Regions from separate parts of the Streptomyces sp. NPDC048462 genome, predicted to be linked through region 1. Evidence: riboswitches for the same ligand, from Rfam matches in the RefSeq annotation. Region 1 holds a riboswitch; each other region holds the start of a gene.
What was found. Region 1 has a riboswitch for thiamine pyrophosphate ahead of ACGFU6_RS29430 (thiamine ABC transporter substrate binding subunit). Riboswitches for the same ligand answer to the same signal wherever they lie in the genome.
Positions count from the first base shown of each region.

Region 2: linked by a shared signal. The riboswitch ahead of thiO (glycine oxidase ThiO) and the one ahead of ACGFU6_RS29430 (thiamine ABC transporter substrate binding subunit) in region 1 are both predicted to bind thiamine pyrophosphate.
Region 3: linked by a shared signal. The riboswitch ahead of thiC (phosphomethylpyrimidine synthase ThiC) and the one ahead of ACGFU6_RS29430 (thiamine ABC transporter substrate binding subunit) in region 1 are both predicted to bind thiamine pyrophosphate.
Region 4: linked by a shared signal. The riboswitch ahead of ACGFU6_RS30405 (purine-cytosine permease family protein) and the one ahead of ACGFU6_RS29430 (thiamine ABC transporter substrate binding subunit) in region 1 are both predicted to bind thiamine pyrophosphate.

Region 1 is NZ_JBICXG010000022.1:50,444-58,061, reverse strand. It holds gene frr (ribosome recycling factor) at 1-557, shown strand, start outside; gene ACGFU6_RS29445 (phosphatidate cytidylyltransferase) at 557-1,642, shown strand; gene ACGFU6_RS29440 (hypothetical protein) at 1,716-2,243, opposite strand; gene rlmN (23S rRNA (adenine(2503)-C(2))-methyltransferase RlmN) at 2,382-3,488, shown strand; TPP riboswitch at 3,530-3,646, shown strand; gene ACGFU6_RS29430 (thiamine ABC transporter substrate binding subunit) at 3,728-4,837, shown strand; gene ACGFU6_RS29425 (ABC transporter permease) at 4,924-6,537, shown strand; gene ACGFU6_RS29420 (ABC transporter ATP-binding protein) at 6,551-7,576, shown strand; partial or broken gene ACGFU6_RS29415 (DNA-binding response regulator) at 7,588-7,618, opposite strand, start outside.
Region 2 is NZ_JBICXG010000005.1:394,368-401,985, reverse strand. It holds gene ACGFU6_RS12745 (hypothetical protein) at 1-302, opposite strand, end outside; gene metF (methylenetetrahydrofolate reductase [NAD(P)H]) at 352-1,269, opposite strand; gene thiE (thiamine phosphate synthase) at 1,414-2,067, opposite strand; gene ACGFU6_RS12730 (Rv2175c family DNA-binding protein) at 2,205-2,570, opposite strand; gene ACGFU6_RS12725 (NAD(P)/FAD-dependent oxidoreductase) at 2,653-3,837, opposite strand; TPP riboswitch at 4,031-4,143, shown strand; gene thiO (glycine oxidase ThiO) at 4,141-5,319, shown strand; gene thiS (sulfur carrier protein ThiS) at 5,316-5,534, shown strand; gene ACGFU6_RS12710 (thiazole synthase) at 5,537-6,331, shown strand; gene pknB (Stk1 family PASTA domain-containing Ser/Thr kinase) at 6,456-7,618, shown strand, end outside.
Region 3 is NZ_JBICXG010000017.1:13,805-21,422, forward strand. It holds gene ACGFU6_RS25770 (metallophosphoesterase) at 1-558, shown strand, start outside; gene ACGFU6_RS25775 (hypothetical protein) at 740-1,564, shown strand; gene ACGFU6_RS25780 (winged helix-turn-helix transcriptional regulator) at 1,599-2,012, opposite strand; gene ACGFU6_RS25785 (YybH family protein) at 2,037-2,450, shown strand; gene thiC (phosphomethylpyrimidine synthase ThiC) at 2,606-4,399, opposite strand; TPP riboswitch at 4,392-4,525, opposite strand; gene ACGFU6_RS25795 (YibE/F family protein) at 4,596-5,933, shown strand; gene ACGFU6_RS25800 (SsgA family sporulation/cell division regulator) at 6,016-6,453, opposite strand; gene ACGFU6_RS25805 (IclR family transcriptional regulator) at 6,555-7,325, opposite strand; gene ACGFU6_RS25810 (DUF5326 family protein) at 7,585-7,618, opposite strand, start outside.
Region 4 is NZ_JBICXG010000024.1:10,451-18,068, forward strand. It holds gene ACGFU6_RS30395 (ROK family transcriptional regulator) at 1-879, shown strand, start outside; gene ACGFU6_RS30400 (formylglycine-generating enzyme family protein) at 876-1,841, shown strand; TPP riboswitch at 1,886-1,980, shown strand; gene ACGFU6_RS30405 (purine-cytosine permease family protein) at 1,971-3,371, shown strand; gene ACGFU6_RS30410 (MFS transporter) at 3,396-5,111, opposite strand; gene ACGFU6_RS30415 (ArnT family glycosyltransferase) at 5,229-6,761, opposite strand; gene ACGFU6_RS30420 (TetR/AcrR family transcriptional regulator) at 6,930-7,616, opposite strand.

The DNA of each region.
Region 1 (7,618 bases):
TGATCGAAGAAACCCTCCTCGAGGCCGAGGAGAAGATGGAGAAGGCCGTCGTGGTCGCGAAAGAGGACTTCGCCGCGATCCGCACCGGCCGTGCGCACCCGGCGATGTTCAACAAGATCGTCGCCGACTACTACGGCGCGCTGACCCCGATCAACCAGCTGGCCTCGTTCTCGGTGCCCGAGCCCCGGATGGCCGTCGTGACGCCGTTCGACAAGACGGCCCTGCGCAACATCGAGCAGGCCATCCGCGACTCCGACCTCGGCGTGAACCCGAGCAACGACGGCAATATCATCCGGGTGAACTTCCCCGACCTCACCGAAGAGCGCCGTCGCGACTACATCAAGGTCGCGAAGACCAAGGCCGAGGACTCCAAGATCTCGATCCGCGCGGTCCGCCGCAAGGCCAAGGAGACCCTCGACAAGCTGGTCAAGGACAAGGAGTCCGGCGAGGACGAGGTGCGCCGCGCCGAGAAGGAGCTCGACGACACCACCGCGAAGTACGTCGCGCAGGTGGACGAGCTGCTGAAGCACAAGGAAGCCGAGCTGCTCGAAGTCTGATGAACGACTCCTCCCGGGGCGTCCCGCAGGACGCCGGCCACGGGGCCGCTCCCGAGATGTGGGCCGCTCCGGCGGGTCCTGCATACGATGTGCATAACGCCCAGCAGACTCGGCCCATGCCCATCGTGCCGGACGTTCCCGACGCAGGTAGAGACGCAGAGAGCCGTGATGACCGGGACCAGGGGGCCGCACGCCTGAGCGGCGGCCCCCTGTTCCGCGACGAGAAGCCGCAGGAGCCCATGTCCACCGCGCCGCCGCCCCCGCAGAAGAAACGTGCGGGCCGTGATCTGGGAGCCGCCATAGGGGTCGGCGTGGGCCTCGGGGCCGTCGTCGTCGCTTCGCTCTTCGTCGTCAAGGCCGTCTTCGTCGGGGTGATCGTGGTCGCCGTCGTCGTGGGCCTGTGGGAGCTCACCTCCCGCCTGCAGGAGCGCAAGGGGATCAAGGCGCCGCTCGTACCCCTCGCGGTCGGTGGCGCCGCCATGGTCGTGGCCGGTTACGCGCGAGGTGCCGAGGGCGCCTGGGCCGCCATGGCGCTGACCGCCCTCGCGGTGCTCGTCTGGCGGATGACCGAACCGCCGGAGGGCTACCTCAAGGACGTCACGGCCGGCGTCTTCGCCGCGTTCTACGTACCGTTCCTGGCCACCTTCGTCGCCATGCTCCTGACGGCGGACGACGGACCGATGCGGGTGCTGACCTTCCTGCTGCTGACCGTGGTCAGCGACACCGGCGCGTACGCCGTCGGCTGGCGGTTCGGCAAGCACAAGCTCGCCCCCCGGATCAGCCCCGGAAAGACCCGCGAGGGCCTCTTCGGTGCCGTGAGCTTCGCGATGGTGGCCGGCGCGCTGTGCATGCAGTTCCTGATCGACGACGGCTCCTGGTGGCAGGGCCTGCTGCTCGGCCTCGCGGTCGCCGCCAGCGCCACCCTGGGTGACCTCGGCGAGTCCATGATCAAGCGGGACCTCGGGATCAAGGACATGGGCACGCTGCTCCCCGGACACGGCGGAATCATGGACCGGCTGGACTCGCTGCTGCCGACCGCGCCGGTGGTCTGGCTGCTGATGGTGATCTTCGTCGGCTCCGGCTGAACGACCGTACGCGTCGCCACGAGTGAGGGCCCACCGTCTCCGGACGGTGGGCCCTCACTCGTGTCCGGTGAGGTCAGACACGGTCCCGCAGGGCCGAGCGCATGTGGTGAAGGAGCCCCATCGTCCGCTTGTGCATCCACAGGACCCCGCAACAGAACGCGATCACGCCCACGGCGAAGACCACGGGGAAGGCCAGTGAGCCGGTGGCGGCCCCGAGGACCAGCATGCCCACCGCGATCAGGCCCAGCAGACCCAGCCAGTAGGGCAGCCACCGGCTGCCCCGCTCCATCTTCCCGAGCTGGTCCTCGACCAGCCGCCCCATGAGCACCCGCTCCTCGGGGTCCTCGGGTACCTCGCGTTGCCGGAGCCTGCGGCTGAGGTCGACGACCGTGCCGGGCCGCGCGCCGGTCGCCCGGCCGGCCCTGCGGCGCTGGTACGCCACGACCCCGATGATCACGGCGGTGTAGAGCAGGCTCTGGACCGCCCATAAGGCCGGATGATCGTCCCGGCGGAACACGGCGCCGAAGCCCAGTCCCAGCACGAAGAGCACCAGGGCCTGTGCGGGCAGGCTGTGACTGAACCAGCGCTTCACGGTGTGCACGGCTGATACCTCCTGTGTGGTCGGCGGGCCGTCCCTGTTCCACCGGATACCCCGTCCGGCCCGGCTCAGCGCCGCTCCGCCGGGCCCCGTCGGCGGGGGGCGGAGGCACCGCCGCGGGTCTGCGACACTGGAAGAACCATGCCTAAGCCCGGAGAACTCACTTTCGTCGCGCCCCGCGGAGCCAAGAAGCCGCCGCGGCACCTCGCCGACCTCACGCCCGCCGAGCGCAAGGAAGCCGTCGCCGCGACCGGCGAGAAGCCCTTCCGCGCCCAGCAGCTCTCGCAGCACTACTTCGCGCGGTACGCGCACGACCCGTCGGAGTGGACCAACATTCCGGCCGGGTCACGGGGCAAGCTCGCGGAGGCGCTGTTCCCCGAGCTGATGTCCGTGGTCCGCCACATCAGCTGCGACGACGACACCACCCGCAAGACGCTGTGGAAGCTGCACGACGGGACGCTCGTCGAGTCCGTCCTGATGCGCTACCCCGAGCGCGTCACGATGTGCATCTCCTCCCAGGCCGGCTGCGGGATGAACTGCCCGTTCTGCGCCACCGGACAGGCCGGTCTCGACCGCAACCTCTCCACCGCGGAGATCGTCCACCAGATCGTGGACGGCATGCGGGCGCTGCGCGACGGCGAGGTCCCCGGGGGCCCGGCGCGGCTCTCCAACATCGTCTTCATGGGCATGGGCGAGCCGCTGGCCAACTACAACCGGGTGGTCGGCTCCATCCGCCGGCTGACCGACCCCGAGCCCGATGGGCTGGGGCTGTCGCAGCGCGGGATCACCGTCTCGACCGTCGGCCTGGTGCCGGCGATGCTGCGCTTCGCGGACGAGGGCTTCAAGTGCCGTCTCGCCGTCTCGCTGCACGCCCCGGACGACGAGCTGCGCGACACCCTCGTTCCCGTGAACACCCGGTGGAAGGTGCGCGAGGTGCTGGACGCGGCCTGGGAGTACGCGGAGAAGTCCGGTCGCCGCATCTCCATCGAGTACGCGCTGATCCGTGACATCAACGACCAGGCCTGGCGCGGCGACCGGCTGGGCCGGCTCCTCAAGGGCAAGCGGGTCCACGTCAACCTGATCCCGCTGAACCCGACCCCGGGCTCGAAGTGGACCGCCTCGCGGCCCGAGGACGAGAAGGCGTTCGTCGAGGCCATCGCCGCCCACGGGGTACCGGTGACCGTGCGGGACACCCGCGGCCAGGAGATCGACGGTGCCTGCGGCCAGCTCGCGGCTACCGAGCGCTGAGGCCGGAATCGGCCGTGTAGCCTGGGCGTGAATTCAACTTCATATTCCGACAGGGGAGCGCCACAGCGCTGAGAGTGCGGCACCAAGGACAGGTTGGCCGCAGACCCTCTGAACCTCGCCCGGGTCATTCCGGGTAGGAAGTTCGGACCTTACTCAAGCTGTTGCGCCCTGCCCGCTTCCGGTTCTCCGCCGGCGCGGGCAGGGCCGCGTCTCTTCCTGGTCACCCCAGGAGGAATCACATGAGCACCACCAAGAAGATCGCGGTGACCGCCGTCGCCGCGGCGATCGGCGCGACCGCGCTCGCCGGCTGCGGGAGCTCCGACGACTCGGCCGCCGGCAGCGGCTCGGGCGGCACCAAGGGCTCCGGCTCCAAAACCGTCACGCTCGTCAGCCACGACTCCTTCAACGCGTCCAAGGGCGTGCTGAAGGAGTTCACCCGGGAGACCGGCTACACGGTCAAGGTGCTGAAGAGCGGTGACGCCGGCGCCGCACTCAACCAGGAGATCCTGACCAAGGGCTCACCGCGCGGCGACGTGTTCTTCGGCGTCGACAACACCTTGCTGTCCCGCGCCCTCGACAACGGCCTCTTCACGCCGTACGCCGCCAAGGGCCTCGGCCAGGTCGCGTCCGACGTCCAGCTGGACGCCGCCAAGCACCGGGTCACCCCGGTCGACACCGGCGACATCTGCGTCAACTACGACAAGAGGTACTTCGCGGACAAGAAGCTCGCACCGCCGAAGTCCTTCGACGACCTGGCGAAGCCCGCGTACAAGAACCTCCTCGTCACCGAGAACGCCGCGACCTCGTCGCCCGGCCTCGGCTTCCTCCTCGGCAGCATCGCCGCCCACGGCGAGGACGGCTACCAGGACTACTGGAAGAAGCTGAAGGACAACGGCGTCAAGGTCGTCGACGGCTGGGAGCAGGCGTACAACGAGGAGTTCTCCGGCTCGGCCGGCGGCAAGAAGGCCAAGGCCGACCGGCCGCTCGTGGTCAGTTACGCCTCCAGCCCGCCCGTCGAGGTGCTGTACGCGGACCCGCAGCCCAAGACCGCCCCGACCGGGGTCGCCACCGGGACGTGCTTCCGGCAGATCGAGTTCGCCGGTCTGCTCGACGGCGCGAAGAACGAGGTGGGCGGCAAGGCCCTGCTGGACTTCCTGATCAGTAAGAAGTTCCAGGAGGACATGCCGCTCAACATGTTCGTCAGCCCGGTCACCAAGGGCGCGAAGGTGCCGGAACTCTTCACGAAGTTCGGGACCACCGCGGACAAGCCGGCGACCGTCGCCCCGGACACGATCGCCAAGAACCGTGAGCACTGGGTCCAGTCATGGTCCTCGCTCGTAGTGAAGTAGCGAAGCCTCCCGTACGCGGACCGGGAGCGCGCGGGAAGGCCGCGCGCGCCCGGTCGCGGCGCGGGAGCGCGGTGCGGCTCGGCCTGATGGCCGTGCCCGTCGCCTTCTTCGCGGTGTTCTTCGCCTACCCCGTCGTCGCGATCGTCGGACGCGGGCTCAAGGACGGCGGCGTCTGGCAGTTCGGCCGGATCGGTGAGGTGCTGAGCCGGCCGGACATCCGCGAAGTCCTCTGGTTCACGCTCTGGCAGGCGCTCGCCTCGACCGCGCTGACCCTGCTGATCGCCCTGCCGGGCGCCTATGTGTTCGCCCGGTTCGACTTCCCGGGCAAGCAGTTGCTGCGCGCGGTCGTCACGGTGCCGTTCGTGCTGCCGACCGTCGTCGTGGGCACGGCGTTCCTGGCGTTGCTGGGGCGCGGCGGTTTCCTCGACGACCTCTGGGGCGTCCGGCTCGACACCACGGTGTGGGCGATCCTGCTGGCCCATGTCTTCTTCAACTACGCGGTCGTCGTGCGCACCGTCGGCGGGCTGTGGTCGCAGCTCGACCCCAGGCAGGAGGAGGCCGCGCGGGTCCTGGGCGCCGGACGGTTCGCCGCCTGGCGGCGGGTGACGCTTCCGGCGCTGGCTCCCGCCGTGGCCGCTGCCGCGCTGATGGTCTTCCTCTTCACCTTCACCTCCTTCGGCGTCGTCCAGATCCTCGGCGGCCCCGGATTCTCCACGCTGGAGGTGGAGATCTACCGCCAGACCGCGCAGCTGCTCGCCCTGCCCACGGCAGCGGTGCTCACGCTCGTGCAGTTCGCCGCGGTCGGTGCGATCCTCGCCGTGCACGCCTGGACCGTACGGCGCAGGGAGACCGCGCTGAGGCTCGTCGACCCGGCGCAGACCGCCCGCCGCCCGCGCGGCGCGGCTCAGTGGGCGCTGCTCACAGGGGTTCTGCTGACCGTGCTGGTGCTGATCCTGCTGCCGCTCGCCATCCTGGTGGAGCGCTCGCTCGAACTGCCCGGCGGTCACGGTCTCGGCTACTACCGGGCGCTGGGCTCGGCGACCGCGAACAGCGGTACGTTCCTGGTCGCGCCCATCGAGGCGATCTGGAACTCGCTGCGGTACGCCCTGGTCGCGACCGCCATCGCGCTGGTCGTCGGAGGCCTGGCCGCGGCGGCGCTGACCAGGCGGGCCGGGCGGCTGGTCAGGGGCTTCGACGCGCTGCTGATGCTGCCGCTCGGGGTCTCCGCCGTCACCGTCGGCTTCGGCTTCCTGATCACCCTGGACAAGCCGCCGCTGGACCTGCGGACCTCCTGGATCCTGGTCCCGCTCGCCCAGGCGCTCGTCGGGGTGCCGTTCGTCGTACGGACCATGCTGCCGGTCCTGCGCGCGGTGGACGGGCGGCTGCGCGAGGCGGCCGCGGTGCTCGGCGCCTCACCACTGCGGGCCTGGCGCGAGGTGGACCTGCCGCTGGTGCGCCGGGCGCTGCTGGTGGCGGCGGGCTTCGCGTTCGCCGTGTCGCTGGGGGAGTTCGGCGCCACGGTGTTCATCGCGCGGCCCGACAACCCGACGCTGCCGGTGGCCGTGGCGCGGCTGCTGGGGCGCTCCGGGGATCTCAACTACGGGCAGGCGATGGCCCTCAGCACCATTCTGATGCTCGTGTGCGCGGTGTCCCTGCTGCTGCTCGAACGCATCCGCACCGACCGATCCGGGGAGTTCTAAGGATGCCGACACGATGCTGACACTCGAATCGGCCACGGTGCGCTTCGGCGACCGGGCGGTGCTGGACGCGGTCGACCTGGAGGTCGCCGACCACGAGATCGTCTGTGTGCTGGGCCCGAGCGGCAGCGGGAAGTCGACGCTGCTGCGGGTGGTCGCGGGTCTCCAGCAGCCGGACGGCGGGCGGGTACTGCTCGACGGGGCGGACCAGGCCGGGGTACCGGTGCACCGGCGCGGGCTCGGCCTGATGTTCCAGGATCACCAGTTGTTCCCGCACCGGGACGTCGGCGCCAACGTCGCCTTCGGGCTGCGGATGCGCGGCGTGGGCCGGAGCGAGCGGGACGGCAAGGTCGCCGAGCTCCTCGACCTGGTGGGGCTGCCCGGCGCCGAGCGGCGGGCCATTGCCGCGCTCTCCGGTGGCGAGCAGCAGCGTGTCGCCCTGGCCCGCGCGCTCGCGCCCCGGCCCAGGCTGCTGATGCTGGACGAGCCGCTCGGCCAGCTGGACCGCAGCCTGCGCGAACGCCTCGTCGTCGAACTGCGCACGCTGTTCGCCCGCTTGGGCACCACCGTGCTCGCCGTCACCCACGACCAGGGCGAGGCCTTCGCGCTCGCCGACCGCGTCGTCGTGATGCGCGACGGGCGCATCGCCCAGGTGGGCACCCCGCTGGAGGTCTGGCAGCACCCCGCATCGGCCTTCGTCGCCCGCTTCCTCGGCTTCGACAACGTGGTGGAGGCGACCGTCACCGGCGAGGCCGCCGACACGGACTGGGGAAAGGTGCCGGTGCCCGCCGGTTCACCGCAGGGCGCCTGCGACCTGCTGGTGCGTCCGGCCGGAGTCCGGATCGGCGCCCCCGAGGACGGCCTGCGCTGCACGGTTGCCACCCGCACCTTCCGAGGCAACCACGTCGCCGTGACGCTGCACCCCGAGCACGGGCCGGCTCTGGACGCCGAGTGCCCGCTGCGCGGCACACCGGAGGAGGGCGCGGCCGTCGGCGTCACCTTCGACGCGGCGGAGAGCGTCGTACTGCCCGCCGTGTTCTGACCGGGCGCGGCTCACCGGCCCGCACCCGGTCCCGCGGTGCGT
Region 2 (7,618 bases), on a different contig from region 1:
CGGGGCTCGCGGTCGCTGTTGCCACGGCGACGGCGGCTCTCGCCGGGGCTGCCCCCTATGGCCCAGCCCGTCGAGAAGCCGCGCCGGAACGAGAGCGTGACGTACGTCTGGCCCGTCGCGAAGGCGATCGCGCCGATCACGATGACGGGCACGGACGGCATGAGCACACCGATGACCACACCGACGAACCCGGTGAAGGCGAGCAGGCGCCAGCGGAGCCGCGCCTTGTACTGGAGCAGCACCTCACCGAGCAGCCACAGCGCAACGATGCCGAACGCGATGTAGAGGACCGTCCAGCCCATGCCCGCCCCTTCTACGGCCACCGCCCCGGATCTCGGCGGGTATGGCCGGTCACGACTGCTTGTGCAGTCCGAGATTTTCGTAGATTTCGAGCGTCGCCGTCGAGTTGTTCAGCGTGATGAAGTGCAGCCCGGGAACACCCTCGGAGAGCAGCTTCGCGCAGAACCGCGTTGCGAAGTCGATGCCAATGGAGCGTACAGCGACGGGATCGTCCTTGGCGGCGAGGATGCGTTCTTTCAGGGCCGCGGGCAGGGTCGCGTTGCTGAGCTGCGCGAATCGCTCCAATTGCCGGACGCTCGTGAGGGGCATCACCTCGGGAATGACCGGGGTGTCGCAACCGGCGGCGACCACCCGGTCACGCATCCGCAGATAGTCCTCGGGATCGAAGAACATCTGGGTGATCGCATAGTCGGCACCGGCGCGGCACTTGTCCACGAAGTGCCGGATGTCGGTGTCCCAGTCGGCCGAGCGCGGATGCATCTCGGGGAACGCCGCGACGCCGACGCAGAAGTCCCCGGACTCCTTGATCAGCCGGACGAGGTCCGCCGCGTAGCGCACGCCCTGCGGGTGTTCGACCCACGGGCCCATCGGGTCGCCGGGCGGGTCCCCGCGCACGGCGAGGATGTTCCGGATGCCGGCGTCCGCGTACTGGCCGATCATGTTGCGCAGTTCGGCGATGGAGTGGTTAACCGCCGTGAGGTGCGCGACCGGGGTGAGGGTGGACTCGGCGGCGATGTCCTGGGTCGCCTTCACCGTCCCGGCCCGGGTGGACCCACCGGCTCCGTACGTCACCGATACGAAGCTCGGCCCGACCGCCTCGATCCGGCGCAGCGCGTTCCAGAGGTTGCGCTCGCCCTTCTCGGTCTTGGGCGCCCAGAACTCGAAGGAGTGCAGGGTCTTGCCGGTCGCGAGCATCTCACGCACGGTGCGCGCGCGATCTGTCCTGGTGGAGGGTGTGCCAAGGGCCATACCGGCAGGTTAACCAGGGCGTGACGGCCACCCAACCGAACTGGCGAGATTTGCCCGAATTGACCGGTACTTGTCCACGCTTCGGACACCGATGTCCCAAACACGCCCCTCGGGGGCCCTGTCCGCCCCGGCTGTTCCGCCGGATCAGGCGTCGGCGCGCGCCCGGACCCTCTTGGCCAGGCCGGCGGCGGCGGCGGCCGGGTCCGCGGCCTCGGTGAGGGCCCGGACGACGACGACGCGGCGCGCTCCGGCGTCGAGCACCTCGTCGAGGTTGCCGGCGTCGATGCCGCCGATGGCGAACCAGGGGCGGGCCGGGGCGAGCGAGGCGGCGTAGCGCACGAGGTCCAGGCCGGGTGCGTGGCGGCCCGGCTTGGTCGGGGTGGGCCAGCAGGGGCCGGTGCAGAAGTAGTCCACGCCCGCCTCGGCGACTGCGGCGTCGACCTCGGCCTCGGCGTGCGTGGAGCGGCCGATGACCACGTCCTGGCCGATGATCGCGCGGGCGGCCGGCACCGGCAGGTCGCCCTGGCCCAGGTGCAGCACGTCGGAGCCGATGGCGTGGGCGACGTCGGCCCGGTCGTTGACCGCGAGGAGCTTGCCGTGCCGCCGGCAGGCGTCGGCGAGGACCGCGAGGTGGTCGAGCTCCTCGGCCGCCTCCATGCCCTTGTCGCGGAGCTGGACGATGTCCACCCCGCCGGAGAGGACCGCGTCGAGGAACTCGGGGAGGTCTCCCTGGCGCCTGCGGGCGTCCGTGCACAGGTAGAGCCGGGCGTCGGACAGCTGCGCGCGAGGCGTGGACATGGTGCGGTTCCCCCCGGGAAAACGATGACGTTCGGTAGGCGGTGCGGATTCGGCAGGCGGTGCGGATTCGGCAGGCTGCGCTGAGGAGGGGATGCGGGCCGCGCCGTGCGGCCCGCATCCCCCTGTACGGCTGTCGGTCAGACGGCGAGCGCCTGGGCGCGGCGCTTCACCTCCGTGCCGCGATTCTCACTCAGCGCCTGCGCGGGCGTGCCCGGCAGGCTCGGGTCGGGGGTGAAGAGCCATTCCAGCATCTCCTCGTCGGAGTAGCCGTCGTCCCTCAGGAGCGTCAGGGTCCCCGCAAGGCCCTTGACCACCTTGTCGCCGTCGATGAAGGCGGCAGGCACCTGGAGCGCCCGGTTCTCACCACGTCGTACGGCGATGAGCTGGCCCTCCTTGACCAGCTGCCGCACACGCGCCACCTGGATATCGAACATTTCGGCGATATCGGGCAGGTGGAGCCAGGCAGGGACGAGAGCATCGATCTTTGCGTCAATCTCGGTCACGGGACAAGCCTGCCATCCCGGGCTGACAGCCGATACCCGGACTCCGCCCTTCAGGGCCCCGCGCCCCCCGGAGGAGGCCCGGCTACCGGGGCAGGGCCGACTTCAGCGGCACGGAGGCGTCGCCGGCCCGCTCCGGGTCGAGCCGTGTGCCGGCCTCGATGAGCCTGCGCCCCTGGATCAGGTCGCGCGGCCGGCCGACGGAGAGCACCGCGACCAGCACGCCGTCCCGCAGCCAGCACACGGACCAGGCGGGGCCGGCCGGATCACCGCGCCACAGCAGGGTGTCCGCGCCGTCGTGGTGGCCCGCGTACTGCACGAACCGGCCGAACTGCTCGGACCAGAAATAGGGCACGGGATCGTAGGCGGGCGACTCCTCACCGCCCTCCCCCGCCGCCCCGATGATGTGGGCGGCCGCGGTCCGCGGGCCCTGCAGCGCGTTGTCCCAGTGGTGGACCAGCAGCCGCGCCCCGTAGCGCGCGGAGGGGAAGGAGGCACAGTCCCCCACGGCGTACACGTCGGGCAGCGAGGTGCGCAGCGCCGCGTCGGCGGTCACCGATCCGTCGGGCCCGAGCTCGACGCCGGAGCCGGCGAGCCAGCCGGTGGCGGGCCGTGCGCCGATCCCGACGACGACGGCGTCGGCCGGGAGGGCGCGGCCGTCCGCCAGGACCACCCGGCCGGGCTCGACGCGGGCCACCCGCGCCCCGGTGAGGAGTTCGGCGCCGCTCTGCGCGTACCAGGCGGCCATCGGGGCGGCGACCTCGGCGGGCAGGGCGCCCGCCAGGGGCCGGGCGGCGGCCTCGACGACGGTGACCTCGCAGCCTGCGGCGCGGGCCGCGGTGGCGAACTCGGCGCCGATCCAGCCCGCGCCGACGACCACGACGGCGTGCCGGGCCTCCAGGACGGGCCGCAGCCGCGCCGCGTCGTCCAGGGTGCGCAGCAGATGGACGCCGGGCACACCCTCGGAGCCGGGCAGCACGACGGGTTCCGCGCCGGTGGCGACGACCAGGACGTCGTAGGGGACGGGCCCGTCGGAGGTGTCCAGTTCGTGGTCGGCGGCGCGCAGGCCCGCGACCTCGACGCCCAGCCGGAGCCCGATGCCGAGTGTCTCGAAGTCGATGTCGAAGGCGGATTCCTCGGCCTTGCCGAGCAGCACCGCCTTGGACAGCGGTGGGCGGTCGTAGGGCTGGTGGGGTTCGGCGCCGATGAGGGTGAGCGCGCCGGTGAAGCCCTGCTCCCGCAGGGCCACCGCCGTCTGCACGCCCGCCATGCCCGCACCGACGACGACCACCCGCCGCCCGGCCCGCTCCGACTGCCGTTCCGGTCGCTCCGCCCGCTGCTGCTCGTTCACCCGACCACCTTAATCAACTGACGGCCCGTCAGGAAAGGGGTTCCTCGCCGCCCCCGTACCGCCGCCCTCCTGCTTTACCCGGTGCGGGGGGCGGGGTCTAGGGTGGCCCACGTAAAAGACTCGCGGGAGCCCGGACGCACCGGGCTGAGAGGGAGGCTGGACGGCCTCCGACCGTACGAACCTGATCCGGGTCATGCCGGCGAAGGGAGGGGCTGGATGCCCATGCCTGTCCACCGCGCGAGCGGGTCCGACGTCCTCGTCATCGGGGGCGGGATCATCGGCCTGGTGACCGCCTGGCGGGCCGCGCAGCGCGGTCTGTCGACCGCCGTCGCCGACCCCGACCCGGGCGGCGGCGCCGCCCGGGTCGCGGCCGGGATGCTGGCCGCCGTCACCGAACTGCACTACGGCGAGGAGATGCTGCTGGGGCTCAACGTCGCCTCCGCCGCGCGCTATCCGGCGTTCGCGGCCGAGCTGGAGGCGGCGAGCGGGCAGGACATCGGCTTCCGCGCCTGCGGCACCCTGGCCGTCGCGCTGGACACCGACGACCGCGCCCATCTGCGGGAGCTGCACGAGCTGCAGCGCCGCTCCGGGCTGGAGTCGGAGTGGCTGACCGGCCGCGAGTGCCGGCGTCTGGAACCGATGCTCGCGCCGGGCGTACGCGGCGGCCTCCGGGTCGACGGCGACCACCAGGTCGACCCGCGCCGGCTGGCCGCCGCGCTGCTGACGGCGTGCGAGCGGGCCGGGGTCGTCTTCCACCGGCAGCGGGCCGAACGGCTCCGCGTGGTGCGCGACCGGGCGACCGGGGCCGTGCTGGCCGACGGTTCGGAGCCGGCCGCCGATCAGGTCGTGCTCGCCGCCGGCAGCTTCAGCGGCCGGCTCGCGGGCGTGCCCGATCAGGTCCTGCCGCCGGTCCGCCCGGTCAAGGGCCAGGTGCTGCGGCTGACCGTACCCACCGCGTACGCCCCCTTCCTCAGCCGCACCGTGCGGGCCGTGGTGCGCGGCAGCCACGTCTATCTCGTACCGCGCGAGAACGGCGAGCTGGTGGTCGGCGCCACCAGCGAGGAGATGGGCTGGGACACCACCGTCACGGCCGGTGGGGTGTACGAGCTGCTGCGCGACGCCCACGAGCTGGTGCCCGGCATCACCGAACTGCCGCTCACCGAGACCCGGGCCGGTCTGCGCCCCGCCTCCCCCGACAACGCCCCGCTGCTCGGCCGCACCGCGCTGCCCGGCCTCCACCTCGCCACCGGCCACCACCGCAACGGGGTGCTCCTCACCCCGGTCACCGGTGACGCCATGGCGCAGCTGCTGGCCGACGGCGAGCTGCCCGAGGTGGCCCGCCCCTTCTCCCCCGGCCGCTTCCCGGCCGCCGCCCCCGTCCGACAGGAGCAGCACGCATGACCGCGCCCACTTCCCTGGCCGTCTCCGTGAACGGCGAGGCCGTCACCGTCGCCGGGGGCACCACCCTGGACGCCCTCGTCGCGACCCTGACCCCAGCGCCGTCGGGTGTCGCGGCGGCGCTCAACGAGACCGTCGTACCGCGCGGGCAGTGGTCCGCCGCGACGCTCACCGACGGCGACCGGGTCGAGGTCCTGACCGCTGTCCAGGGAGGCTGACCGTGTCCGACGACCTCTTCACCCTCGGGGACACCGTCTTCGGCTCCCGGCTGATCATGGGGACGGGCGGGGCGGCCGGCCTCGACGTGCTGGAGCGCTCGCTGACCGCATCCGGCACCGAGCTGACCACCGTCGCGATGCGCCGCCTGGACCCGACCGTGCGGGGTTCCGTGCTCTCGGTGCTGGAGAAGCTCTCCATCCGCGTCCTGCCGAACACCGCGGGCTGCTTCACGGCGGGCGAGGCCGTGCTCACCGCCCGCCTGGCCCGCGAGGCGCTCGGCACGGACTGGGTCAAGCTGGAGGTGGTGGCCGACGAGCGCACCCTGCTGCCCGACCCGGTCGAGCTGCTGGACGCCGCGGAGATCCTGGTGGACGACGGTTTCACCGTGCTGCCGTACACCAACGACGACCCGGTGCTCGCCCGGAAACTGGAGGACGTGGGGTGCGCGGCGGTCATGCCGCTCGGCTCCCCCATCGGTTCGGGGCTCGGTATCCGCAACCCGCACAACTTCCAGCTGATCACCGAGCGGGCCCGGGTCCCGGTGATCCTGGACGCGGGCGCCGGGACGGCTTCGGACGCGGCGTTCGCCATGGAGCTCGGGTGCGCGGCTGTGATGCTCGCCTCGGCGGTGACCCGGGCCCAGGAGCCCGAGCTGATGGCCGCCGCGATGCGGCACGCGGTGGCGGGCGGGCGGCTCGCGTACCGCGCGGGCCGCATCCCGCGCCGCCACTTCGCCGAGGCATCGTCGCCGGTGGCGGGGCGTGCGGCGCTCGATCCGGAGCGCCCGGCGTTCTGATCCGGGCGTTCCCGGAGCCGAGGCGGCCGCGGATCGCGTGTCCCTGTCACGACTCGGCTGCAGTACGGCTCCGGGATCGCCCCGGGCAGTCGGCGGTGTCCGTGGCGGCTCGTAGACTCGCTGCGTGGATACGACCCTCCAGGACCCTCTCGTCGGGCAGCTGCTCGACGGCCGCTACCGCGTCGATGCGCGCATCGCCGTGGGCGGCATGGCCACGGTCTACCGGGCCATGGACACCCGCCTCGACCGGGTGCTCGCCCTCAAGGTGATGCACCCGGCGCTCGCGACCGACGCCTCGTTCGTCGAGCGCTTCATCCGCGAGGCCAAGTCGGTGGCGGGGCTCGCGCACCCCAACGTGGTCGGGGTGTTCGACCAGGGGGCCCAGGAGCAGTACGTCTACCTGGCGATGGAGTACGTCGCGGGCTGCACGCTGCGCGATGTGCTGCGCGAGCGGGGGGCGCTGCAGCCCCGGGCCGCTCTGGACATCCTGGAGCCGGTGCTCGCCGCGCTCGGCGCCGCGCACCGGGCGGGCTTCGTCCACCGGGACATGAAGCCGGAGAACGTGCTCATAGGCGACGACGGCCGGGTCAAGGTCGCGGACTTCGGCCTGGTGCGGGCCGTGGGCACGGTCACCAACACCACCGGGTCGATCCTGGGCACCGTCTCCTATCTCGCCCCCGAGCAGATCGAGCGCGGCACCGCGGACACCCGCGCCGACGTCTACGCGTGCGGTGTGGTGCTGTACGAGATGCTCACCGGCGCCAAGCCGCACACCGGGGAATCCCCCGCCCAGGTCATCTACCAGCATCTGAACGAGGACGTCCCGGCCCCCTCCGCCCTCGTCCCCGGTCTCCCGTCCGGGCTCGACCGGCTGGTGGCGAGCGCCACCGCACGGGACCCCGAGGTGCGGCCGTTCGACGCGGTGGCGCTGCTCGCCGAGTCCCGCACGGCCCGCTCCGGCCTCACCGACGCCCAGCTGGACGCCCTACCGCCGCAGGCCCTGGCCGAGGCGCGCGACGCCGCCGAGGACCGTACGAGCGTGATCCACCGGGTGCTGCCGGCCGGCCAGGGCACCGCGCACCACACCAGCCGGCTGGAGATGCCCCCGCCGCTGCCGCCGGAGCGGCCCGCCCGCCGGGCCGGGCTCCTGGGCGGACCGCGGCGCGGCATGATCGCGGCGGTCATCGCGGTGCTGCTGGTCCTGGGGGTCGGCGGCGGCGTCTGGTACATCAACTCCGGACAGTTCACCCATGTCCCCTCGCTCCTCGGCCAGAGCGAGAAGGCGGC
Region 3 (7,618 bases), on a different contig from region 1:
GCCAAGCGGTTCGCCGACACCCCGGTGAACTCGGGCGCCGGCACCGCCACCTTCCAGGCCGCATGGCTGCTCAACGGCGGCCAGAAGAGCGACATGGAGCGCCTCCAGGACGTCCACCTCCAGTGGATGTCCCGGCTCGACGCGGTCGTCGAGGAGGACGGGCATCTGCTGATGCACTCGGACACCACGGCCTACCTCGACTACGGCTCCACCATCGAGGACGTCAACGACACGGTGCACGCCATCCTGACGCGGAACGACGCCGACGAGTGCTGGGACCTCTTCCGCAAGCTCACCAAGCGCTTCGCCTTCCGCGACGAGTCGGGCCCGCAGGCCGTCCAGCAGCTGATGGCGGCCTACGGCGGCCGGCGCGTCGTCCATGGTCACAGCCCCATTCCGTATCTGCTCGGTGAGGTCGGTTCCGAGGACGGCGAGGACAACGCGGGCCCGCTGGTGGACGGCCCGCACGTGTACGCGGACGGGCTCGCCATCGCCATGGACGGCGGAGTGACCATGGCCGGAAAGCTACTGGTCGTCCAACTCCCCCTGCATGACTGACGTTCTTCGGGGAAGACGCATCAACGACCTGACCGTGCCGACCACTGGGCCTATTTCCGGAAACCCCCTGTCACCCTGTGCCGTGGGCGCTCTACCATCGGCGTACCAGTAGCAGGCTCTCCTCCGTTTCCGCCTTACTGCCCGGTGAATCGGGCACACAGGCCCTACGGAGCATCGGGGGATGCACATGAACAGCGCTCCGCACCTGCTGACCGAGGACCGCCCCGAGTACGAGCGGATCCTCGACGACGCGCTGCGTCACGCCCATGAACGACCAGATCTGGCCGCAGTCGGTGAACGGCTCAACCCGGTTCAGCTGCGCACCATGGCGATGGCCGCCACCGCCCTGATCACCGCCACAGCGGCCACCGAGTACGAGCACTACGTGAAGGCCCGCGACGAGCTGCGTACCAGTACGGCCGGCTCCGACCAGGATGGCGCCGCGGGCTTGGGCGCCGACGATCCCAACGGGTCGGGGGCCGGCATAGGAGCCGTCGTCACGGTCCTGGCCCCGGTGCTGGCGGGCACGGCCGCGGTGATCTTCCTGCTGGTCGGCTACATCCTGAAGATGCTGAGCCCGCCGCCGTCCTTCGCGGGGACCATGGTCGGCGCCGGCTGGGTCTTCACGGCCCTCACCGCGGCCGCCATCCTGATCGCCGCCGTCGGCCTCCTCGTGGCTGCCCTGCGCAACGGCTCCACGTCGCTGGCCGCCGACGACCCCGGCGAGGAACTGCCGGAGGACGTGGCGCGGGCCCGAGAGGCCTGGCGGCACGCGCTGCTGGAGCGGGGCATCCTGCCGTTCCTGCGGGACGCGCTGGCCGACCCGGGCGCCGCCCCCGCCGCCCGTACCCCCTATCCCTCGGCCAACCGCATCCCGAAGATCGGCTACAGCAGGCCGGACTTCTCCAGCCCGGACGACGGGCCGGCGGCCGCGCCCCGGCCGACCTTCACCAGCCCGGACTTCACCAGCCCCGACTTCGGCGGGCCGGAACACGAGATGGACTGACCGGGCCGCGTCCGGGTCCCGGCGCGAGGCACGGTCAGGAGCTCTGCGGTTCCCCTTCACGGCCGGCACTCAGCCCCAGCAGGGCCTCACCGGTGGCGTAGAGCTCGATCAGCAAGGGCCGCAGCGTCCGTCCCCCGTCCGTCAGCGCGTATCGAGTACGCACCGGAAAACCGCGCAGTCGCTCCGCCGACACCAGACCGCCGTCCCGGAGCTCCCGGAGCCGCTGGCTCAGCACCTTCGCCGAAAGCTGCGGCAGCCGTTCCCGCAGGTCCGTGAATCCGAGCGGGCCGCCCATGAGTTCCCGCAGGACGAGCGTCGTCCAGCGCCCGGAGACCGCTGCGAGCGCCACCTCGACGGGACAGCCCGGATCGGGACGGCTGGTGCGGCCGCGCTCGGTCGGCGCCAGTCCGCGATCCGGCCCCGCGAGGGTTTCCGCTTGGTGACCCACGTCAACGGACTGTTGTCTGAAGGTATGACGCATTCCACCAGTGTGCAGCTCGCCACGGATGCCGCCGGGCATCCGCACGCCCTCGCGCGGGCGTTCAACACGTTCGACCCCGAGATCCTCGACCTCGTGTACGAGCCCGGCTCGGTCTTCGTACCGCGCCCCGGCGAACCGACGACGGGGTCGCAGCGGCTCCGCGCCAACGGCGAGTTCCTCGCGCTGCGGGTCCCGATCAGGGTGACTCCACGCCGGACGTACCAGGCGGGCGGCATCGCGCTCCTGATCGTGGACTGGCTCGTCGAAGGAGTCGCCGCCGACGGAAGCGACGTCCGTATCGCGGGCACGGCGACGGACATCGCCCGCCGCGGGGAGGACGGGTTCTGGCGATACGTCATCGACAACCCGTTCGGCGTGGCTGACCACCCGGACTCCGAAGCCTGACGCACGCTCACCGCGTCCTTGATCAGGCCATTGCGCGGACCGGCCGGGGGCACGGACGTGCCGCGCCACCGACCCACGCCACCGTCCCACGCCCCCGGCCCGGGCCCCCGACCTGGCAGAACCGGTCGGGGGCGCGGGACGCCCACCGGTGAGCGTCAGTCCGCCAGCGGCAGGTACACCCGGTTCCCGCTCGCCGCGAACTCCTTGGACTTCTCCAGCATCCCCGCCTCGATCTCCTCGTCCGAGGCCGAGGCGACCAGGTCGGGGGCGAACTGCTCGGTGATGCTCCTGCTGATCTTCATGGAGCAGAACTTCGGACCGCACATCGAGCAGAAGTGCGCCGTCTTCGCCGGCTCGGCCGGCAGCGTCTCGTCATGGAACTCCCGTGCCGTGTCCGGGTCGAGTGCCAGGTTGAACTGGTCCTCCCACCGGAACTCGAACCGGGCGTCCGACAGCGCGTCGTCCCACTCCTGCGCCCCCGGGTGCCCCTTGGCGAGGTCCGCCGCATGGGCCGCGATCCGGTAGGTGATCACGCCGGTCTTCACATCGTCCCGGTTGGGCAGGCCGAGGTGCTCCTTGGGTGTGACGTAACAGAGCATCGCCGTCCCCCACCAGGCGATCATCGCCGCGCCGATGCCCGAGGTGATGTGGTCGTACGCCGGAGCGACATCGGTGGTCAGCGGGCCGAGCGTGTAGAACGGCGCCTCCTCGCAGATCTCCTGCTGGAGGTCGATGTTCTCCTTGATCTTGTGCATCGGGACGTGCCCGGGACCCTCGATCATCGTCTGGACGCCTAGCCGCTTGGCAACCGTGTTCAGTTCGCCGAGCGTGCGCAGTTCGGCGAACTGCGCCTCGTCGTTGGCGTCCGCGATCGATCCGGGCCGCAGCCCGTCACCCAGCGAGTACGTCACGTCGTACGAGGCGAGGATCGTGCAGAGCTCCTCGAAGTGCTCGTACAGGAACGACTCCTTGTGGTGCGCGAGGCACCAGGCCGCCATGATCGAGCCTCCCCGGGAGACGATGCCGGTCTTGCGGCGGGCGGTCAGCGGCACGTACGGCAGGCGCACGCCGGCGTGGACCGTCATGTAGTCGACGCCCTGCTCGGCCTGCTCGATCACGGTGTCCTTGTAGATCTCCCAAGTCAGCTCCTCCGCCCTGCCGTCGACCTTCTCGAGGGCCTGGTAGAGGGGCACGGTGCCGATCGGCACGGGGGAGTTGCGAAGTACCCACTCACGGGTGGTGTGGATGTTGCGCCCGGTGGAAAGGTCCATGACCGTGTCGGCGCCCCACTTGGTCGCCCAGGTCATCTTGTCCACCTCCTCCTCGATGGAGGACGTCACCGCGGAGTTGCCGATGTTGGCGTTCACCTTCACCAGGAACCGCTTGCCGATGATCATCGGCTCGATCTCCGGGTGGTTGACGTTGGCCGGCAGCACGGCCCGGCCCGCGGCGATCTCCTCGCGCACCACCTCGGGCGCGACGTTCTCCCGGATCGCCACGTACTCCATCTCCGGGGTGATCTCGCCGCGTCGGGCGTACCCGAGCTGGGTCACCGGGCTCCCGTCCCGGCTGCGCCGCGGCTGGCGCGGGCGGCCGGGGAAGACCGCGTCCAGATTGCGCAGCCCGCCGCGCGGCGAGGTGTGCTTGATCCCGTCGTCCTCGGGACGGGCGGCCCGGCCCGCGTACTCCTCGGTGTCGCCGCGGGCGATGATCCAGTTCTCGCGCAACGGCGCGAGTCCGCGGCGGACATCGGTGTCGATACCCGGATCTGTGTACGGCCCCGACGTGTCGTAGAGCGTCACGTCCTTGCCGTTGCTGAGGTGCACCTGACGGACCGGCACCCGGAGGTCCGGGCGCGAGCCCTGGACGTACCCCTTGTGCCAGCCGATGGACTTCCCGGCCTCGTCGCTCTGATTCGAGGCAGGCATACGTGCGTCCGCTGTGGTCATGAGACCTACTCCCTACGCCGGCATTACCCGGTAACAGGTTCGGCGGTCGGCGCAGCTTGTCCCGTACGGACGTACGGAGATCAGCGCCCTCTCAGCCCGGTGCTCCGAGCTCCCGCGTGTGCAAAGGTGCCACCACGCTAACGCCCTCACGGGTGTGCTGAACAGTGGGCCCCGCTCGTCTTGCGATGATCGGCCGGTGACGTCCCCCCATATCGTTCCCGAGCAGCCGTCCCATCAGCACGCCCACACGCACTCGCACGGACCCGCCGCACCCGTGTCCAAGCACCTGCGCAAGGTGATCGCCGCCGTACTGATCCCGTTCGCGGCCGCGGTCGCCGTCGGTCTCGTGGTGCTCTGGCCCGGTGGTGCGCCGGCGCACGAGCGCACCGGTGTCGGTTTCGACCGGCAGACCCAGCAGGCCAAGGTGGTGAACATCGACAAGGTCGACTGCAAGGACGTGAACGCGGCCCAGCTGCCCGTCGACGGCGAGACCCCGTCCGCCAAGGACCCGGCCACCGGTGGCGGCGGGGCCGCGGACTGCGAGAAGGCCACGGTCGAGGTCACAAGCGGCGAGGACAAGGGGCGCGCCTTCATCGAGGTGATCCAGCCAGGCGCTCCGCGACAGCTCCGGGAGGGGCAGGAAGTCGTCGTCGCGTACGCCCCCGACGCGCCCCACGACCTCCAGTACTCCGTGACGGACGTGAACCGGAAGTTCCCGATGGCGCTGCTGGCCGGGATCTTCGCCGTCGCGGTGGTCGTGGTGGGCAGACTGCGCGGGGTCATGGCGCTGGTGGCGCTCGCCCTGTCGTTCGCCGTGCTGACCCTGTTCATCCTTCCGGCCATTCTGCAGGGCTCGAATCCGCTGGTCGTGGCGGTGGTCGGGGCCGGCGCCATCATGCTGATCGCCCTCTACATCTGCCACGGGCTGACCGCCCGCACCTCGGTCGCGGTCATCGGCACCCTGATCTCACTGCTGCTGATCGGGCTGCTCGGCTCACTCTTCATCGGCTGGGCGAGCCTGAGCGGGAACACCGACGACAGTACGGGCCTCATCCACGGCCTGTATCCGCACATCGACATGAGCGGTCTGCTTCTGGCCGGCGTCATCATCGGTTCCCTGGGCGTGCTCGACGATGTGACGGTCACCCAGACCTCGGCCGTCTGGGAACTGCACCAGGCGGACCCGACGATGAGTGCGAAGCAGCTTTACCGGGCAGGTATCAGAATCGGAAGGGATCACATCGCCTCGGTGGTCAACACCCTGGTGCTCGCCTATGCGGGCGCCGCGCTTCCGCTGCTGCTGCTGTTCTCGATCGCCCAGAGCAGCGTGGGCACGGTGGCCAACAGCGAGCTGGTGGCGGAGGAGATCGTGCGGACGCTGGTCGGCTCGATCGGGCTGGTCGCCTCGGTGCCGGTGACCACCGCGCTCGCGGCACTGGTCGTCTCCGCGGACCGTACGGGGGTCGGCGCGGAAGCCGAAGCTTCGGCACCCGTACGGAGTGGCAGAGGACGCCGGCGACGGGCGAAGGCCTGAACAGTTGCACACGGAGAGTGATTCACCCGTTCGGCAGGTGTGGTGTTCGACCGGCACCAGGGGCCGGAGAGGCGGTTCCCCGTCAGCCGGCGTTCTGTTCCTCGGCCAGAATTCGCCCCAATGCCTCTTCCAGATTGCCCTCGAAGTCACCCAGCGTGCACTCCTGGCCGAGCGGGACGAGCTTGTCCGTCCGGTCGAGAAAGGCCACAAGAGGTGCTGTACCCGCCCTGAAGAGGGCGCGGTCCGCCCCCACCTGGAGCCGGATGTGGACGTCGCACAGTCCTTCGGGCTCGGTCGGCCCGATGTGTACGTCGCCGTCACCACTGGGGCTGTTCAGGCCGTCGAGCAGCAGCTCACGGCCAAAAGCCCAGGTGACGGGGGCATCGCCGGGGAGATGGAAGGTCATCCGGATCGCGTACGGATCGCACACTTCGTACCGGAGCTCCACCGGGATACGGAATGAGAGCTCCTCGGAGACGAGGAAGCTCATCATGACCTCAGCTTGAACCGACTCGCGCATCGTTCAACCCCGCAGTAGATGAATCTGGCCAGGAATGATCCCCCATGGCCCTATTGACGCCATCGTGGTGCACGCGATAGCAGATCACAAGGAGTGATTTTTCAGATACTGATAGAGAACACGAACGAACGCAAGAGGCTGGCCACTTCGCCACGTAGTCGTTCGACTGCGGGGAGCAACCGTTCTTCCTGATCCAGGGGTACCGAAATGGCCATCGCCGCTGCCGTGAAACCGGCCGCGATCGGGATGGCCGCGCAGACCGTCCCGAGTGCGTACTCCTGCCGCTCGATGACGGGTTCCATTCGCTCCAGCGACCGCAGCCGTTCAAGGAGCGCCGGACGGTCGCGTACCGAGTAGCGGGTCAGCGGACGGACCGGATGGCGGTCCAGGTGGTCCTCGCGGGCCTTCTCGTCGAGCTGGCTCAGCAGACACTGGCCGATCGCGTGGGCGTGCCCGGTCTCCTGGAAGGCGGCCCATTCGTCCACCGCGGGCGCGGCCGGGGTGTCGGAGACCGCGAGGAGTTCGATCTCGCCGTCGCGGTAGACGGCGCAGTAGACCGGGGCGCCGATGATGTCGCGCCAGCGGCCCAGGGACTGGGCCATCCGGCTGCGCCGGTTCTGCAGAGCGCCGTCGCCCACCAGCCGCTCGGCGGCGGCGCCGAAGAGGAAGACGCCGTTCTCACGGCGCAGATATCCCTCATGGGTGAGGGTACGAAGCAGGTGGTAGGCGGTGGGCAGTGGAAGCCCCGCCTCACGTGCGAGCTGTTTGGCCGGCGCCCCGTCGCGATGGGCGCCCACTGCCTCCAGCAGCCTCAGCGCCCGCTGCACCGATCCGATCAACGTCGGCACAGCGGTACTCGATGCCGTGGTCAACGGTCACCCCCAGGCATGGTGACGGGCGGTCAGCCCGCCTGTGGAGGCCGCCCCCACATGTCTGCCGCAGGTTCGGGTCCGGAGGCCGGATGCCCTGCCCACCACTGGTCAGGTGGTGACTGACGGTGCTCTCCCGGGCGGCGGCAGCGGATTTCCACTGTATCGGCAGCGTCCGGAAGGGTTGCTGTTTCGTCTTCCGCTTCGCTCACCTGGGCTAACCGTGCTACCGGTGGTGCGGCCACCGGTCGCCACCGGTCTTCTACCAGTCGCCGCGCGAGGAGGAGGACGACATG
Region 4 (7,618 bases), on a different contig from region 1:
CCCGTCCCCGCCGACAGCGGCGCCGCCGAGCGGGCCGCGCAGGCGATCCGCGGCGTCGAGGAGCTGGTGCGGCGCGAGAACATCAGCCTCGCCCCGGTCGAGGGCATCGGCCTCGGCCTCCCCGGCTTCGTACAGAACCCGGCCTCCGGCGACCCGCGCACGATGACGCCGTTCGCCGGCCACGTCGCCGCCGAACTGGGCAGGCACTTCGACGCCCCCGTGCTCACGGACAACAACTCCCGGCTCGCCGCACTCGCCGAGGTGACCTGGGGCGCCGCCCGAGGCTTCGACAACGCTGTCTATCTGCGCTGGTCGGAAGGGGTCGGTGGCGGACTCGTCGTCAACGGCTCACTCGTGCACGGCGCCCACGGCGCGGCCGGCGAGATCGGCCACACCAGCTGCGACCCCGAGGGAAAACCCTGCCACTGCGGCGGCCGCGGCTGCCTGGAGGGGCTCATCTCCGTCCCCGCGATGCTCACCGCCTGCGCCGATCGCGGGGTCACCGCGCACGACGCCGCGGAGCTGGTCGCGCTCGCCGCCGGGGGCCAGCCGGACGCCGCCGACGTGATCCGGACCGCGGCCCTCGTCGCCGGCCGGGTGCTCGCCGCCCTCGCCGCGCAGGTGGACCCCGAGTGCATCGTCGTCTACGGCGAACCGGCGGCCCTGGACGGTCTCGTCCTCGCCCCCATCCGGCAACAGCTCGCCGCGCTCTCCCTGCCGTCCGCCCCCCGCACCATCGAGGTGCGCGGCTCCACCCTCGGCGGTGAGGCCGCCGCGCTCGGCGGGGTCGCCCTGCTGCTGCGCACCACCGGCCAGGACCTGGCGGAGCTGCTCGACCGCCCGGCACCCGGCACGCCCGGCGGCGGGACCGCCCGGTGAGCGCCTGCTGCGGGCCCGCCCGCGAGGGCGCCCAGGCCGTGACCGCCGCTCCCCCGGCGGAGTTCGCCGTCCCCGTGCGCGGCCGGGCCGAGCTGCTGCGCGGCATGGTCGCCGTACCCGGCGGACCGTTCCTGATGGGCGGCGAGGACCAGGACGCGTTCCCGGACGACGGCGAGGGACCGGTGCGGGAGGTCACGACCGGGCCGTTCCACATCGACGCGGCCTGCGTCAGCAACGCCCGGTTCGCCGTCTTCGTCAAGGCCACCGGCTATCGCACCGAGGCCGAACTCATCGGCTGGTCGTATGTGTTCGGCGCCTTCGTCCCCCCGTCGGCGCGCCGTGCCGTACTGCCGGGCACCGTGCCCGGCGCCCCCTGGTGGCGGGCGGTGACCGGGGCGCACTGGCGGGCACCCGAGGGGCCCGGCACCTCGATCGGCGACCGCCGGGACCACCCGGTGGTCCATGTGTCGTGGAACGACGCGACGGCCTACGCCCGGTGGGCCGGCAAGCGGCTGCCCACCGAGGCCGAGTGGGAGAAGGCGGCACGCGGCGGCCTCGTCCGGGCCCGGTTCCCCTGGGGCGACGAGCTGACCCCGAACGGCCGGCACCGCTGCAACATCTGGCAGGGCGACTTCCCGGTACGCAACACCCGCGAGGACGGTTACGCGGGCACCGCCCCCGTCAAGGCCTACGCGCCCAACGGCTTCGGCCTGTACAACGTCTCCGGCAACGTGTGGGAGTGGTGCGCCGACCTGTTCAGCGCCGACTGGCACACCAACGGCCGCGCCGAGACCCGCACCGACCCCGCAGGGCCGCCGCACGGCGAGTACCGGGTACTGCGCGGCGGCTCGCACCTGTGCCACCGCTCCTACTGCAACCGCTACCGCGTCGCCGCCCGCACCTCGAACAGCCCGGACAGCACGACCGGCCACGGCGGCTTCCGCTGCGCGCTCGCCGTCTGACCCCCCGCACCGCGGCCCGCAGCCGCCCGGCTATCCTGGCCGCCGCACCGGACACGGGGTGCCCCTCGCAGGGGCTGAGAACACACCCGTCGAACCTGAACCAGTTAGCACTGGCGGAGGGATGTCTTCATGTCATTGCCGTATGCCCAGGACGAGCGCGCCGCCACGGACCGGCGGCCCGCGTTCGACGGGCGGATGCCCACCGCCCCCGGTGATCTGCGCGTGGAGGCGCACGGGATAGCGCCCGTTCCGGAGGACCGCCGCTACGGCGGGCCCGGCCGGCTGTTCACCGTCTGGTTCGCCCCCAACCTGACCATGACCGGGGTCTTCACCGGCACCGTCGGCATCGCGCTCGGCCTGGACTTCGCGACCGCACTCACCGCCGTCGTGCTCGGCACGCTCGTGGGCGCCGTGCCCACCGCGTATCTGGGCACCTGGGGCAGCCAGACCGGGGCCGGGCAACTTCCGCTCGCCAGGCTGGCGTTCGGGCGCGGTGTGGTGCTTCCGGGCACGCTCCAGTGGCTGTCGTCCATCGCCTGGGACGCGCTGATCGGGCTGTTCGGCGGGGAGGCGCTGGCCCAGTTGTGCGGCTGGCCCTTCTGGCTGGGGGTGCTGGTCATGATGGCCGCCCAGGGCGCGCTCGGCGTGCTGGGGTACGAGGTGATCCACCGGCTCCAGACCGTGATGACCTTCGTCCTCGCCGCCGCGTTCGCGGTGCTCGCCACCAAGCTCCTGCACGGGGTCCACCCCGCCGCGACCGGCACCGCGCACGGCGCCGACCGGGCCGGCGCGTTCGTCCTGACGTGCACCATCGCCCTGAGCCTGGCGCTGTCCTGGGCGCCGTACGCCAGCGACTTCAGCCGCTATCTGCCGCGCACCGCTTCGCGGCCCCGGATGTTCTGGTGCACGCTGCTCGGTGTCAGCGTCTCGTTCGTGGCGGTCCAGACGCTCGGCCTGTGGGGTGCGTCCGTCTTCACCGACCAGACCGCGCACGGCGTCGACGCCCTGCTGGGCGGTGGCGCGCTCGGAGCGTTCGGGCTGCTCGCCATCGCGCTCGCCGCGCTGTGCAGCAACGCCATGAACGACTACAGCGGATCGCTGGCGCTGCAGACCATGGGCGTCCGCCTGCCGCGCCCCGTCGCCGCCGCGCTCGCCGCAGCCCTCGGCTTCCCCCTCGTCCTGTGGATGCACGCGGCCGACACCACCGCCCGCTTCCAGAACGTGCTGCTGCTCGTCGGCTACTGGATCCCCGGGTTCGTCGCCATCGTGGCCGTCGACTGGCTCGTCCGCGCGCGGACCCGCGGCGGCTCCCCCGTCGACCTGGCCGCCGAGAGCTCCCGCGCTCAGCCGTGGTGGCCGGCGCTCACCGCCTTCGTCGCCGCGTTCGCCGCCGCGGTGCCGTTCATGAACACCAGCCTGTACGTGGGCCCGGTGGCGAAGGCGCTGCACGGGGCGGACCTCGCCTACGGGGTGGCGTTCCTCGCGGCCCTCGCCGTCTACGCACCGCTGCGGCTGCGCCGCCGCGCCTGACGGCTCCGGGGCGGACCTCGGGTGTCACGCCTTCGCGGTCACCGTCTCGCCGTGGACGTAGCGCCCGCCTCGGAGCAGCGAGACGACTGCGGCCACCAGGCACGCCGCGATGGCGAAGTCGAAGGCCACGGAGAGGCCCTGCTCGAACGGTCCGGAGATCAGCGTCGGGAAGAACGCCCGCCCGGTGAGGTAATCGGCGTGAGCGGTGGGCAGCTGCGCCAGGGTCTCCGGGCCCAGCAGGCTGCGTACCGGGTTGTATCCCAGGAGCGCCGCGAACAGCACGCCGACCGGTGGCAGGGCCGCGACGCGTGCCGCGTCGGCGGACGGCACGCCCTGCTCGGTGAGTCCGTGGGCCAGCGTGTGGGGCAGCGAGCTCGCCAGGCCGGCGATCATCAGCGAGAAGAAGATGCCGATGGAAAGCACCGTGGCCGAGTTCTGGAACGTGGTGCTGATCCCCGCGCCCACACCGCGCTGGTCCGGCGGCAGACTGTTCATGATCGCGGCCCGGTTGGGCGAGGCGAAGAGTCCCATGGCCAGCCCGTTGACGAGCAGGATCAGGGCGAAGAGCGGGTAGTCGAAATCGACCGGCAGTTCCTTGAGCGCCACGAAGGTCGCGGCTGCCAGGACCATGCCGCCGGAGGTGAAGAGCCGGGCGCCGTAGCGGTCCGAGGCCCATCCGGAGAAGGGCCCGGCGATCAGGAACCCGATCGTCAGCGGCAGCATGTAGATACCGGCCCACAGCGGGGTCTGCTCGAAGCCGTAGCCGTGCCGGGGCAGCCAGATGCCCTGGAGCCAGATGATCAGGATGAACATCAGGCCACCACGCCCCAGGGACGCCAGGAGACTGGCCACGTTCCCCGCGGTGAAGGCCCGGATGCGGAACAGCGCCAGGTGGAACATCGGCTGGGCGACCCGGGTCTCGATCAGGCAGAAGAGGCCCAGCACGGCCAGCCCGCCGGCGATCGCGGTGATGACCCAGGGGTTGGTCCATCCCATGGTGTCCCCACCGTAGGGCTGGATGCCGTACGTGATGCCGCAGAGCACGGCGATCAGGCCGACGGCGAAGGTCAGGTTGCCCCACCGGTCGATCCGGGCCGGGGTGCGGACGCCGGTGTCGTGCAGTTTCAGATAGGCCCAGACCGTGCCGAACAGCCCGATCGGTACGGAGACCAGGAACACCAGGTGCCAGTCGAAGGGGCCGAGCACTCCGCCGAGCACCAGACCCACGAACGACCCCGCGATGGCCGCGACCTGGTTGAGCCCCAGGGCGAGCCCGCGCTGCCGCGGCGGGAAGGCGTCGGTGAGGATCGCGTTCGAATTGGCCATCAGCATCGCGCCGCCCACACCCTGGAGGACCCGCATCCCGATCAGCCACAGGGCACCGGCGGTGCCGTGCATCCAGGTCACCGAGAGGAGTACGGAGAAGAGCGTGAAGACCGCGAAGCCCAGGTTGTACATCCGCACCCGGCCGTACATGTCGCCCAGCCGGCCGAAGCTCACCACCAGCACCGCGGTGACGACCATGTAGCTCATGATCAGCCAGAGCAGCAGGCTCGTGTTGCCCGGCTGCAGGGGGTCCACTCCGATGCCGCGGAAGATGTCCGGCAGCGCGATGAGGATGATCGACAGGTTGATCGTCGCGATCAGCACACCCAGCGTGGTGTTCGACAGGGCGATCCACTTGTAGCCGGGACCGAGTGGGTTGTCGGCGCCGCCGATGCGTGCGGCTGTGCTCTGCATCGGACCATCCCGCCCGTCGGAGGTGTCTCGGCCGCGTACGGGAGCCAAGCTATTGCCGGACCCCCTTGACGGCCAGCCCGGATACTCCGGTGAAGCGGGTGTTCGTCCGGACAGGCGTCACCCGTAGTGGCGCAGCTCCGGCCACATCTCTCCCCAGGGGCGGCGGGGGCCCGTAAGGACGTAGACGTGGCCGCCCCGTTCGACGTTGTGCACGCCGTAGGGGTTGGAGAGGGTGGCGGCCACCCGGACGTGCCGGAAGTACTCGTGCAGCCGGGCGGTGTACCCGGGGGCGTGGTCGGGTCCGGGGGCGATGGCCACCACGGTCGTGGCGTCCGGGTTGCCCGGACCCCACCACCAGTCGGTGTTCTGGGCGCTCACGGCGGTGGGCAGCCCGGTGCCCCGGCCGAGTTCGTTGACTGCGCCGGCCTCGCCGTAGTCCGCCGCGAAGATCACCGCGTTCGCGCGCTGCCCGGCCGGGAGCCCGTTCCACACCTGGCGCACGGTACCGACCAGTTGGGGCCAGCCCAGGGTCTCCCCCGAATTCGTGCTGATGCCGTACGTCCAGGCCACGCCGGACGGTGGCAGCACCGGCAGCACGATCATGGCGAACAGCGCGGTCGAGGCGGCGGTGCCGATCATCAGGTCGCGCAGCCGGCCCGGACGGGCGTACAGCCACCCGTCGAGTCCCACGGCCCCGGCCGCCAGCAGGCAGACGTACAGTCCGCCCAGGTAGTACACCTGGGCTCCGGTCGTCACGGCGAACAGCACGAACAGCACGGCGTACGCGGCTACCAGGCACTGCCACAGCGGCCGGCCGGAGCGCCACAGGAACCGCAGGCCCGCCGTCCACAGCACGGCCATCGCCAGGCAGGACATGCCGAGCTGCCCCACGATCCAGGTGGGAATGTTCCCCGGGCCCCCGTTCTCGCCGTTCAGCGCCCGTGTCATCTCGAACATGGCCCAGCCGTGCCGGGCCTGCCACCACAGGTCCGGCAGCACGAGCAGTACGGCGATGGCGGCGCCCGCGAGCAGCCGGCGGTCGGCCGCGGTGCGGCGGGCCGGGCCGAGGAGCACGGCGGCCAGCAGGACGGTGCCGAAGATGCCGGCGAGATGGTTGAACTCGGCGCCGAGGCCGACCAGCGCACCCACGGCGAGCCACCACCGCGTGTCGCCGGTGCGGCCGATCCGGACGACCACGAGGGCGATGGCCGCCCAGGCCAGCACTTCGTACGAGGTGGTGTTGGCGATGTGCGCGCCGCCGAGCAGCACGGGCATGGTGCCGGTCGCGAGGGCCGCGAGCAGCTGGGCCCGCCGCGCGCCGCCGAGCTCCCGCGCCGTCATGCCGCCCACGATCACCGTGCCCGCCGCGGCCAGCGCGGGCCACAGCCGCAGACCCGCCTCCGAGACCCCGAACAGCGCCAGCGAGACCCGGGCCAGCAGCGGCGCAAGCACCGGCTGGTCCACGTAGCTCGCCTGGAGGTGCCGGGCGGAGTCCAGGAAGTACAACTCGTCGATATGGAAGCCGTAGCGCGGGGACAGCGCCATCAGCAGGGCGAAGACCAGCCCCGCTACGGCGAACACCCTCCGGTCCGGCGGCGCCGTCCGCTCCCCGGCCTCGTCGGCCGCCGTGCCGCCCGCCCTGTCCGCCATCTCCGCAGCCCCCCGGTCTCGGCCCCCGGTCGCCTCGTCCGCGCCCGGCGCGACCCGGTGCGCACGGCTCCCGGGCCGCTCGTACCCTACGCACCCGGGCGGTGGGCGGCGAGGGCCCGGGTCGACAAGCGGCGAACAACACCGAGGGCTTGAGCGGTGCCGGGGTGATCAGAGGCCCACTGTGTCCGCCAGGCCGTCGGTGTGGGCACGGAGGAACTCTTCGGGATCGCTCAGCGTATCCGCCGCGTACTGGCCGAAGGTTTCGAAGAGGATGGCCCCGATGACCGCCGACCACAGTCCGTAGACCCGGGAGACGTTGCCCACCGGCATCTCGAACCCGAATGCTCCGCGCAGTCGCTCCATATCGGCACGCGCGGTCGGACTGAGCCGCGCCTCCACCGTTCTCAGCTCGCCCGCTCGCCAGGCGTCCTCGACCAGTCCGGCGAGAGCGAGGGCGAGTCGCGTGCCGGGCTCCACGGTCCGGTCACCGGGAGCCGAGTAGCCGGGCACCGGTGTGCCGTAGAGCATCGCGAACCTGGACGGTTCACGGACGGCCCACGCGCGGGCCGCGAGTACTGCCGCCTGAAGCCGCTCGCGGTGCGACAGACCCGAGGCCGCCGCGAGGGCCGAGTCGACCCTGTCGGCGAGTTCGTCGTACGCGTCGATGATCAGCAGAGTGATGAGGGCTTCGCGGTCGCGGACATAGCGGTAGAGCGCCGACGGTACGACTCCGATGTCCCGGGCCACCGCCCGCAGGGACAGGTCGGCCGGAGGTACGGTCGCCAGGTGCTCGCGTCCCACGCGCACGATGTCACGCATCATCCGCTCGCGCGCTGCTTGCCGTGAAGTGACCATGA